Regions from separate parts of the Halobacillus naozhouensis genome, predicted to be linked through region 2. Evidence: a T-box and tRNA genes for the amino acid it is inferred to sense, from the RefSeq annotation. Region 2 holds a T-box; the other holds one or more tRNA genes.
The links. A T-box is a leader RNA that pairs with one kind of tRNA and senses whether it is charged. The one in region 2 lies ahead of tyrS (tyrosine--tRNA ligase), so its partner is inferred to be a tRNA-Tyr.
Positions count from the first base shown of each region.

Region 1: it has a tRNA-Tyr gene. The T-box ahead of tyrS (tyrosine--tRNA ligase) is inferred to sense a tRNA for this amino acid. The anticodon was not compared.

Region 1 is NZ_CP121671.1:1,159,117-1,164,107, forward strand. Features, by position in the region: rRNA gene P9989_RS06000 (23S ribosomal RNA) at 184-3,107, shown strand; rRNA gene rrf (5S ribosomal RNA) at 3,280-3,393, shown strand; tRNA gene P9989_RS06010 (tRNA-Asn) at 3,405-3,479, shown strand; tRNA gene P9989_RS06015 (tRNA-Ser) at 3,485-3,577, shown strand; tRNA gene P9989_RS06020 (tRNA-Glu) at 3,596-3,670, shown strand; tRNA gene P9989_RS06025 (tRNA-Val) at 3,726-3,801, shown strand; tRNA gene P9989_RS06030 (tRNA-Met) at 3,841-3,917, shown strand; tRNA gene P9989_RS06035 (tRNA-Asp) at 3,924-4,000, shown strand; tRNA gene P9989_RS06040 (tRNA-Phe) at 4,037-4,112, shown strand; tRNA gene P9989_RS06045 (tRNA-Thr) at 4,122-4,197, shown strand; tRNA gene P9989_RS06050 (tRNA-Tyr) at 4,210-4,295, shown strand; tRNA gene P9989_RS06055 (tRNA-Trp) at 4,303-4,373, shown strand; tRNA gene P9989_RS06060 (tRNA-His) at 4,397-4,472, shown strand; tRNA gene P9989_RS06065 (tRNA-Gln) at 4,493-4,567, shown strand; tRNA gene P9989_RS06070 (tRNA-Gly) at 4,574-4,648, shown strand; tRNA gene P9989_RS06075 (tRNA-Cys) at 4,692-4,765, shown strand; tRNA gene P9989_RS06080 (tRNA-Leu) at 4,767-4,848, shown strand.
Region 2 is NZ_CP121671.1:2,683,367-2,688,357, forward strand. Features, by position in the region: gene tyrS (tyrosine--tRNA ligase) at 23-1,291, opposite strand; T-box leader at 1,350-1,557, opposite strand; gene P9989_RS14095 (transglycosylase domain-containing protein) at 1,683-4,709, shown strand; gene P9989_RS14100 (GNAT family N-acetyltransferase) at 4,843-4,991, shown strand, end outside.

The sequences.
Region 1 (4,991 bases), 1.5 Mb from region 2:
GGTTGATGGATGCTGATCCATACGGAAGACGCACTGGTTGGTTGTTCAGTTTTGAGAGATCAAACGATCTTCTCAATGTGAACCTTGAAAACTGGATAAGATATTTCAGAACGTGTTTGATCGCAAGATCAACACGGGATGACAAGACATCAAACATCAATTTTCAAACGTCTTTTCACAGATAGTTAAGTGAATAAGGGCGCACGGTGGATGCCTTGGTACTAGGAGCCGATGAAGGACGGGACTAACACCGATATGCTTTGGGAAGCCGTAAGTAGGCTGTGCACCGAAGATTTCCGAATGGGGAAACCCCCTGCTCGTAATGGAGTAGGATCGTTTACTGAATTCATAGGTAAACGAAGGCAGACTCGGGGAACTGAAACATCTCAGTACCCGGAGGAAGAGAAAGCAAACGCGATTTCCCGAGTAGCGGCGAGCGAAACGGAATCAGCCCAAACCAGAAAGCTTGCTTTCTGGGGTTGTAGGACACTCCATTGGAGTTACCAAAAAAGAAGATAGATGAATCGATCTGGAACGATCAGCCAGAGCGGGTAAGAGCCCTGTAATCGACATCTTCTTTTCTCCGGAGTGGATCCTGAGTACGGCGGAACACGAGGAATTCCGTCGGAATCCGGGAGGACCATCTCCCAAGGCTAAATACTCCCTAGTGACCGATAGTGAACCAGTACCGTGAGGGAAAGGTGAAAAGCACCCCGGAAGGGGAGTGAAAGAGAACCTGAAACCGTGTGCCTACAAGTAGTCGGAGCCCATTGATGGGTGACGGCGTGCCTTTTGTAGAATGAACCGGCGAGTTACGACTGTATGCAAGGTTAAGCATCAGAAGCGGAGCCGCAGCGAAAGCGAGTCTGAACAGGGCGCGTGAGTATGCGGTCGTAGACCCGAAACCGTGTGATCTACCCATGTCCAGGGTGAAGGTCAGGTAACACTGACTGGAGGCCCGAACCCACGCAAGTTGAAAATTGCGGGGATGAGGTGTGGGTAGGGGTGAAATGCCAATCGAACACGGAGATAGCTGGTTCTCTCCGAAATAGCTTTAGGGCTAGCCTCAGAATAGAAAGTCTTGGAGGTAGAGCACTGATTGGACGAGGGGCCCCTACCGGGTTACCGAATTCAGTCAAACTCCGAATGCCAACGACTTTGTTCTGGGAGTCAGACCATGGGTGATAAGGTTCATGGTCGAGAGGGAAACAGCCCAGACCGCCAGCTAAGGTCCCTAAGTGTGTGTTAAGTGGAAAAGGATGTGGAGTTGCTTAGACAACCAGGATGTTGGCTTAGAAGCAGCCATCATTGAAAGAGTGCGTAATAGCTCACTGGTCGAGTGACTCTGCGCCGAAAATGTACCGGGGCTAAACACACCACCGAAGCTGCGGATTGATCCGAACGGATCAGTGGTAGGAGAGCGTTCTAAGGGCTGCGAAGTCAGACCGTAAGGACTGGTGGAGCGCTTAGAAGTGAGAATGCCGGTATGAGTAGCGAAAAAAGAGTGAGAATCTCTTTCACCGAAAGCCCAAGGTTTCCTGAGGAAGGCTCGTCCTCTCAGGGTTAGTCGGGACCTAAGCCGAGGCCGAAAGGCGTAGGCGATGGACAACAGGTTGATATTCCTGTACCGCCTCCTTTCCGTTTGAACGACGGGGGGACGCAGGAGGATAAGGAGAGCGCACCATTGGATGTGTGCGTCCAAGCAGTAAGACGGTCGAGGCAGGTAAATCCACTCGGCAACGTCAAGCTGTGATGGGGAGGGAACTAAAGTACCGAAGCTCCTGATTTCACACTGCCAAGAAAATCCTCTAGTGAGGAAAGAGGCGCCCGTACCGCAAACCAACACAGGTAGGCGAGGAGAGAATCCTAAGGTGAGCGGGAGAACTCTCGTTAAGGAACTCGGCAAAATGACCCCGTAACTTCGGGAGAAGGGGTGCTCCTCTGCCGAGGAGCCGCAGTGAAAAGGCCCAAGCGACTGTTTACCAAAAACACAGGTCTCTGCGAAGCCGTAAGGCGAAGTATAGGGGCTGACACCTGCCCGGTGCTGGAAGGTTAAGGGGATGCGTTAGCGCTTTTGGCGCGAAGCGTTGAACCGAAGCCCCAGTAAACGGCGGCCGTAACTATAACGGTCCTAAGGTAGCGAAATTCCTTGTCGGGTAAGTTCCGACCCGCACGAAAGGTGCAACGACTTGGGCACTGTCTCAACGAGAGACCCGGTGAAATTATACTATGCGTGAAGATGCGCATTACCCGCGACAGGACGGAAAGACCCCGTGGAGCTTTACTGTAGCCTGATATTGAATGTTGGTACAGCTTGTACAGGATAGGTGGGAGCCTGAGAAACCGGAGCGCTAGCTTCGGTGGAGGCGCTGGTGGGATATCACCCTGGCTGTACGGACATTCTAACCCAGGACCGTGATCCGGTTCGGAGACAGTGTCAGGTGGGCAGTTTGACTGGGGCGGTCGCCTCCTAAAGAGTAACGGAGGCGCCCAAAGGTTCCCTCAGAATGGTTGGAAATCATTCGCAGAGTGTAAAGGCACAAGGGAGCTTGACTGCGAGACTTACAAGTCGAGCAGGGACGAAAGTCGGGCTTAGTGATCCGGCGGTACCGTATGGAAGGGCCGTCGCTCAACGGATAAAAGCTACCCCGGGGATAACAGGCTTATCTCCCCCAAGAGTCCACATCGACGGGGAGGTTTGGCACCTCGATGTCGGCTCATCGCATCCTGGGGCTGTAGTCGGTCCCAAGGGTTGGGCTGTTCGCCCATTAAAGCGGTACGCGAGCTGGGTTCAGAACGTCGTGAGACAGTTCGGTCCCTATCCGTCGTGGGCGTTGGAAATCTGAAAGGAGCTGTCCTTAGTACGAGAGGACCGGGATGGACACACCGCTGGTGTACCAGTTGTTCCGCCAGGAGCATGGCTGGGTAGCTACGTGTGGACGGGATAAGTGCTGAAAGCATCTAAGCATGAAGCCCCCCTTGAGATGAGATTTCCCCTTACGCCAAGTAAGTAAGATTCCTCAGAGACGATGAGGTCGATAGGTCCGAGGTGGAAGCGTGGTGACACGTGGAGCTGACGGATACTAATCAATCGATGACTTAACTAACATAAAAGCACAGACGACCGTTTATGGGAGTCAAAGCTAGATTTCAAACGTAGAAGATGATGTTTGTCTTGAGTGTCTTATCCAGTTTTGAGTGTTTTCAAAAAAACTCTTGAAATTTTCCTTCAAGGATCTTATAATATATCTTGTCCTTGAAAAAGAATTACAGCAGAGATCTGGTAACGATAGCGAAGAGGTCACACCTGTTCCCATGCCGAACACAGCAGTTAAGCTCTTCAGCGCCGATGGTAGTCGGGTCGATCCCCGTGAGAGTAGGACGCTGCCAGGTTTCGCACTTATTCCACCGTAGCTCAGTGGTAGAGCAATCGGCTGTTAACCGATCGGTCGTAGGTTCGAATCCTACCGGTGGAGCCATTTACGGAGAGCTGTCCGAGCTGGCCGAAGGAGCACGATTGGAATTCGTGTAAACCGTTTTCGCGGTTTCGAGGGTTCGAATCCCTCGCTCTCCGCCATATCGAAGATATTCGTTTGGCCCGTTGGTCAAGTGGTTAAGACACCGCCCTTTCACGGCGGTAACACGGGTTCGAATCCCGTACGGGTCACCAAAAAACGCATGAAGTACATATTCACCTTACTCATGCTTTGGCACATTCCTTTTGTGGAGGATTAGCTCAGCTGGGAGAGCACTTGCCTTACAAGCAAGGGGTCGCAGGTTCGAGCCCTGCATCCTCCACCATTTATTTTCATGATAACTAGATAATAGTTATTACATTATCGCGGGGTAGAGCAGTTCGGTAGCTCGTCGGGCTCATAACCCGGAGGTCGCAGGTTCAAATCCTGCCCCCGCAACCAAAATATGGTCCGGTAGTTCAGTTGGTTAGAATGCCTGCCTGTCACGCAGGAGGTCGCGGGTTCGAGTCCCGTCCGGACCGCCACTGATTACATATTTACATACAATAGTAGATTGATCTGGCTCGGTAGCTCAGTCGGTAGAGCAACGGACTGAAAATCCGTGTGTCGGCGGTTCGATTCCGTCCCGAGCCACCATTTCAGCTTGCCGGCCTAGCTCAACTGGCAGAGCAACTGATTTGTAATCAGTAGGTTGGGGGTTCAAGTCCTCTGGCCGGCACCATTCATTTAATATGGAGGGATAGCGAAGTTGGCCAAACGCGGCGGACTGTAAATCCGCTCCCATCGGGTTCGTAGGTTCGAGTCCTACTCCCTCCACCACTTTTATAGGGGTATAGTTTAATGGTAAAACTACGGTCTCCAAAACCGTCAATGTGGGTTCGATTCCTACTACCCCTGCTTTTCTATCATTTATCATTATGGCGGCTATGGCGAAGGGGTTAACGCACCGGATTGTGGTTCCGGCATGCGTGGGTTCAAATCCCACTAGTCGCCCCATTTTTTAAAAAGAATGTTGTTGGGCCATAGCCAAGCGGTAAGGCAACGGTTTTTGGTACCGTCATGCGCTGGTTCGAATCCAGCTGGCCCAGCCATTAAATGCGGGAGTAGTTCAGTGGTAGAACACCACCTTGCCAAGGTGGGGGTCGCGGGTTCGAATCCCGTCTCCCGCTCCATTTTATATTCATAATATTGAATAGTCTGTATAGAATGTAATATGGCGGCATAGCCAAGCGGTAAGGCAGAGGACTGCAACTCCTTTATCACCGGTTCGATTCCGGTTGCCGCCTCCATGCCGGTGTGGCGGAATTGGCAGACGCGCACGACTCAAAATCGTGTTCCTCACGGAGTGCCGGTTCGACCCCGGCCACCGGTATTAAAAATGAGGGTTAAAGCCCATGAAAACAGTGCTTTGAGTAAATCAAAGTACTGTTTTTTTTATGTATAAAATTAATTAACTCAGTGCCTAATCGTGTGGACAACAAATACGGTTATTGAATGCCTTTTAAGCCTAATTAT
Region 2 (4,991 bases):
TACAGGCACTTGCCCATTATCTTTAAACGTACCGAATTAAAAAGTATTTTTTCTTTCCTCTGCGAATGATGGTAAACTTATCTTCAATCCGGTCCGTTTTGTTAATTGTATGTGATAGTTCCTGGTTTCGTTCCCCATTAATATAGACGGCCCCGTTCTTAATATCTTCTCGCGCCTGGCGCTTGGAAGAAGAAATTCCAGCTGCAACTAACAATTCAACCAACGCTGGTTCTTTTTCCTCTGAGTGGTATGCCGGCACATCTTTGAAACCCTGTTCGATCTCTGCCCCGGAAAGGGATTTTATATCTCCGCTAAACAAAGCTTCACTAATTCGCTCTGCTTGCTTCAAGGCATCCTCATCATGTACAAGTCGTGTCATCTCTTCAGCAAGACGACGTTGAGCTACCCGTTTCTCAGGCTGTGACTCTACTTCCTTCTCAAGATCAGCGATTTCGTCATGGCTTAAGAATGTAAAATACTTCAAAAACTTCACCACGTCACGATCATCGGCATTGATCCAAAACTGGTAGAATTCGTATGGAGTCGTTTTCTCAGGATCTAACCAAATGGCCCCTCCGGCTGTTTTACCAAATTTGGAACCATCTGCTTTCGTAATCAAAGGCATCGTTAAGCCAAAGGCTTCCGTTTCTTGCTCCCCGGCAGATGACCTGCGAATGTATTCAAGCCCTGCAGTTATATTTCCCCACTGGTCACTGCCGCCAATTTGTAGTGTACAATTTTCTTTTTCGTTTAGCTGTTGAAAGTCAAGAGCCTGTAAGATCATATAACTAAATTCCGTAAAGCTTATGCCGCTTTCAATACGAGACTCAACAGAATCTTTTGCCAGCATGTAATTGATACCAAAGTGTTTTCCTGTATCACGAAGGAAATCAATTATAGTCATCTGCGATAGCCATTCGTGGTTGTTTCTGGCGACAGCTGCGTTTTCTCCTTTATCAAAATCAAGCAATTTCGCAAGCTGCTGGCTCAATTTTTCGCTATAGCCAAGTACAACCTCAGCCGAGTTCAACTGACGCTCTGTAGACCGCCCGCTGGGATCTCCTATCATTCCCGTTCCGCCGCCAACTAAGGCAATCGGCCTGTGTCCAGCTTCCTGAAATCGTTTCAATAACAAGGCCGGAACTAAATGTCCAATGTGAAGACTGTCACCCGTTGGATCAAACCCGCAGTACAGTGTTACCTGTTTTTCATTTAAATGTTTACGTAATCCTTCTTCGTCGGTGATTTGATTAACCAAACCACGTTTCTCTAAATCTGTTAAGATATCCAATCTTCAACACCTCTGTTTTCTTGAAATTTTTAAAAAACAAAAAGACCTCCTCCCTAATAAAAGGGACGAGGTCTTTTCGCGGTACCACCCTTGTTGCACATAACATGCCACTCCATTGATAACGGTTGAACAATCAACCGTCTTCCGACCCTGTCAGAAGACTGCTCCAGACCGTAATTCAAGAGTAAATATATGCTGACTTCCAGCAGCCGCCAGCTCTCTAAAAAAGGGATTTACTCTCTACTTCAGCCATTCATCACACGAATAATTAAACTGTATTCAATTATTATCATAACTTGATTAAAAAGGCAACAGTGAATTTATGTAGAACCATGTCTTAAAACGACGGATATGTTATAATGTAGTGTGGAATTTAGGAGGGTTTTTAAATATGGGGAACAATAAAAAGTTTGATTTTCAGTATCTTAAGTCCCTTTGGGAGAGGGGAGTCATCCAAAAGAATACTCGCATCGGCTACGATGTGGCTTGGAATATTATATTATTTTTTATCATTATTGGAGTCGTCGGACTATTCTTCGCAGGCGGTGTCGGAGCTGGATATTTTGCCTCTCTCGTAAAGGACGAGCCTATGAGAAGTGAGGCAGAGATGCGGGAAAGTATATATAACTATGAGGAAACATCAGAGATTTATTTTGACGATGAAAACTACTTAGGAAAAATCCAATCGGATATATACCGTGAGGAAGTTTCTATAGACCAAATGAGTAAGCATCTGAGAAATGCGGTTATTGCAACAGAGGATGCCTACTTTAATACACATAATGGCGTTGTCCCTAAAGCTGTCATGCGTGCGATCATGCAAGAGGCTACGAACGCAGCAGTTAAAACAGGCGGTAGTACATTAACGCAGCAACTCGTGAAAAACCAAATTCTAACAAATGAAGTATCTTTTGAGCGAAAAGCAAAAGAAATGCTAATAGCCCTAAGGGTCGAGCGTTTTTTTGAGAAAGAAGAAATTTTAGAAGCATACTTAAATATTGTTCCCTTTGGCCGTAACGCAAACGGCCAAAACATAGCGGGTGCTCAATCAGCTGCTGAAGGTATATTTGGTGTAAGTGCGAAGGATTTATCCATCCCTCAAGCTGCTTTTATCGCAGGGCTCCCACAAAGTCCCTTTGCGTATACGCCATTTAAAAATAATGGTGAAGTAAAAAGTGAGGAAGAGCTTCAGCCAGGAATTAACCGCATGAAAGAAGTACTACAGAGAATGTATGAAACAGAATCCATTACTAAGGAACAATACGAGAAAGCACTGAACTTTAATCTAGTAGAAAATCTAGCAGAACCTACAAATTCATCGTATGAGAAATACCCTTTCTTAACCGATGAGATTCATAGACGTGCGAAAGATATTATCATCAAGCAGTTAGTTAAAAAGAACGGCGATACTATGGAAGACCTGGCTAACAATGATGAGCTGGCAGAGGAATACAATATTCTGGCAGAAAGGCGTTTGAGTACAGGCGGCTTCAAGATTCATACAACGATAGACCAGGAGATTTATGGTGTTCTTCAAAAAGTAAAAAATAATTACAATCGTTACCCTCGAAACAAGACGATTACGGTTACAGACCCTGAAACTGGAAAACAGGTTCAAAAAGTAATCCTTGGCCAAGTGGGGAGTACAGTTATTGAGAATTCCACTGGTAAAATAAAAGGGTTTATTGCTGGTCGTGACTTTGATCAGATGCAAGTGAACCATGCCACTCAGAGACCGCGTTCGATTGGGAGTACTATGAAACCACTGGCTGTATATGGACCTGCTATTGATATGGGGCGCCTTCAGCCCGGATCAGTGCTTGCTGACGTTCCTTATCAATATCGTGGTACAAGCGATGATGTTACAAACTACAGCATGGGGTACCACGGACTCGTATCGGCACGATATGCATTAGCTAAATCCTATAACGTGCCGGCGGTTAAAGCATATATGAAAATTATTGACGAAAACCCAGCTAAAAATTATTTAGAAAAGATGGGGATCACAACATTGAGTGAAGAGCACTATACGAACCCTTCCCTGGCACTCGGTTCTGCACTCATTAAGAACTCAGAAAACACTAATGCTTACGCTACTTTTGGAAACATGGGAACATTTGTAGATGCCTATATGATCGAGAAGATTGTAACGAAAGACGGAGAAGTTTTCTATCAGCATGAAAAAGAATCTGCAGAGGTCTTCAGTCCTCAAGCTGCCTACCTGACGATTGATATGATGCGGGATGTCTTACAATACGGTACAGCAGCAGGATTAAAGGGTCAGCTTACGAATCCCGGTGTAGACTGGGCGGGTAAAACAGGAACCTCTCAAAACAAAAGAGATACATGGTTTGTAGCCACCAACCCTAACGTGACCGTGAGCATGTGGATGGGTTATGACCGTAAGGAAAATTTACAAGATGTTCCTAACTATAGTGGAAGAAATACAGCACTATGGGCTGATGTAGTCAACGCTTTATCAGAAATCCGACCTGAGCTGATGATACCAGACAGTGGATTCCAGCGTCCGAATGGGATCGTGTCACGTTCTTACTGCGCGACATCAGGATTATTAGCTTCTGAGCTATGTTCCTCAGTAGGACTAGCTAAAAGTGACCTCTATATCCCTGAATACGCTCCTACGAAAGTGGACGACAGCTTAATTAGTGGTAATTTTGTCAGAGTGAAGGACAAACTAGTGGCTGCCGGAGGTAATACGCCAAGTGAATTTGTGATAGACGAAGGCGGCGTCACTCTGAGCCCAGAATTTATCAAAGAAAACAACTATGATTCACAATCGACGTTAAATTATCTGATTCCAAATAGAGGGGCCTGGGAGAATGTTGCACTTCCTTCCTCCGGATCGTTATCAACGTCATCGTCTATAGAAAATGATGGGAAGAATCCTGCAGCTCCAAGCTCTGTTTCAGTAAGCTCTTCAACCATTTCCTGGTCCGCCTCATCAAGTAATGATGTTGTCGGTTACAGAGTTTACAAGGCTTCTAAACCCGGAGGCTCATTCTCAGTAATAGGAAGTACGACTGAGACTTCCCTTAACTTCTCTGGTGGAGATGGTGTTTATGCAGTCAGAGCCGTAGATTATTTCGGTCAATCTTCGGGAAATTCATCTACTGTTAAGGTGGGTGATCCTGGAAAACAATCATCCAAACCAGAGAAAGAGGAAAAGGAAAAACAAAAACCTAAACAAGATCAGCAGTCAGAATCTACAACAGAGCAATCTGAAACTAATGATGCGAGTTCATCATCAGAAGAACCTGAAAGCAATAATGGTTCACAAGAGGAGAATGCTTCTGAAGAAACCTCTTCAGAACAAGAATCTACGGAAAGTGAAAATGCTTCTTCAGATTCTAACACGGAAGACCCTAACAAACAGGATCAAGACGATTCTGAAGAATAGATCACACCATTCATATCTACTCCAGTCCTGTGCCAGGGCTGGAGTTTTCTTATGCAGATGATTTAAAATAACAATCAATCATGTATAATGTGAAGAGTAGATAAGAAATCCCTCACAGCTAGGTGGTGACGCAATGGAACATACGAAAACACTTTACTCAGAAACCTTTGATAGTAAATATGGGCCTATCACAGTTGAAGGTCCGCTCCTGCCAGATCAACTATCTCGTTATACATTCGACGAAGGGCTAAATGCCTTCCGTCCTCCAGCCAAACAGTTCGA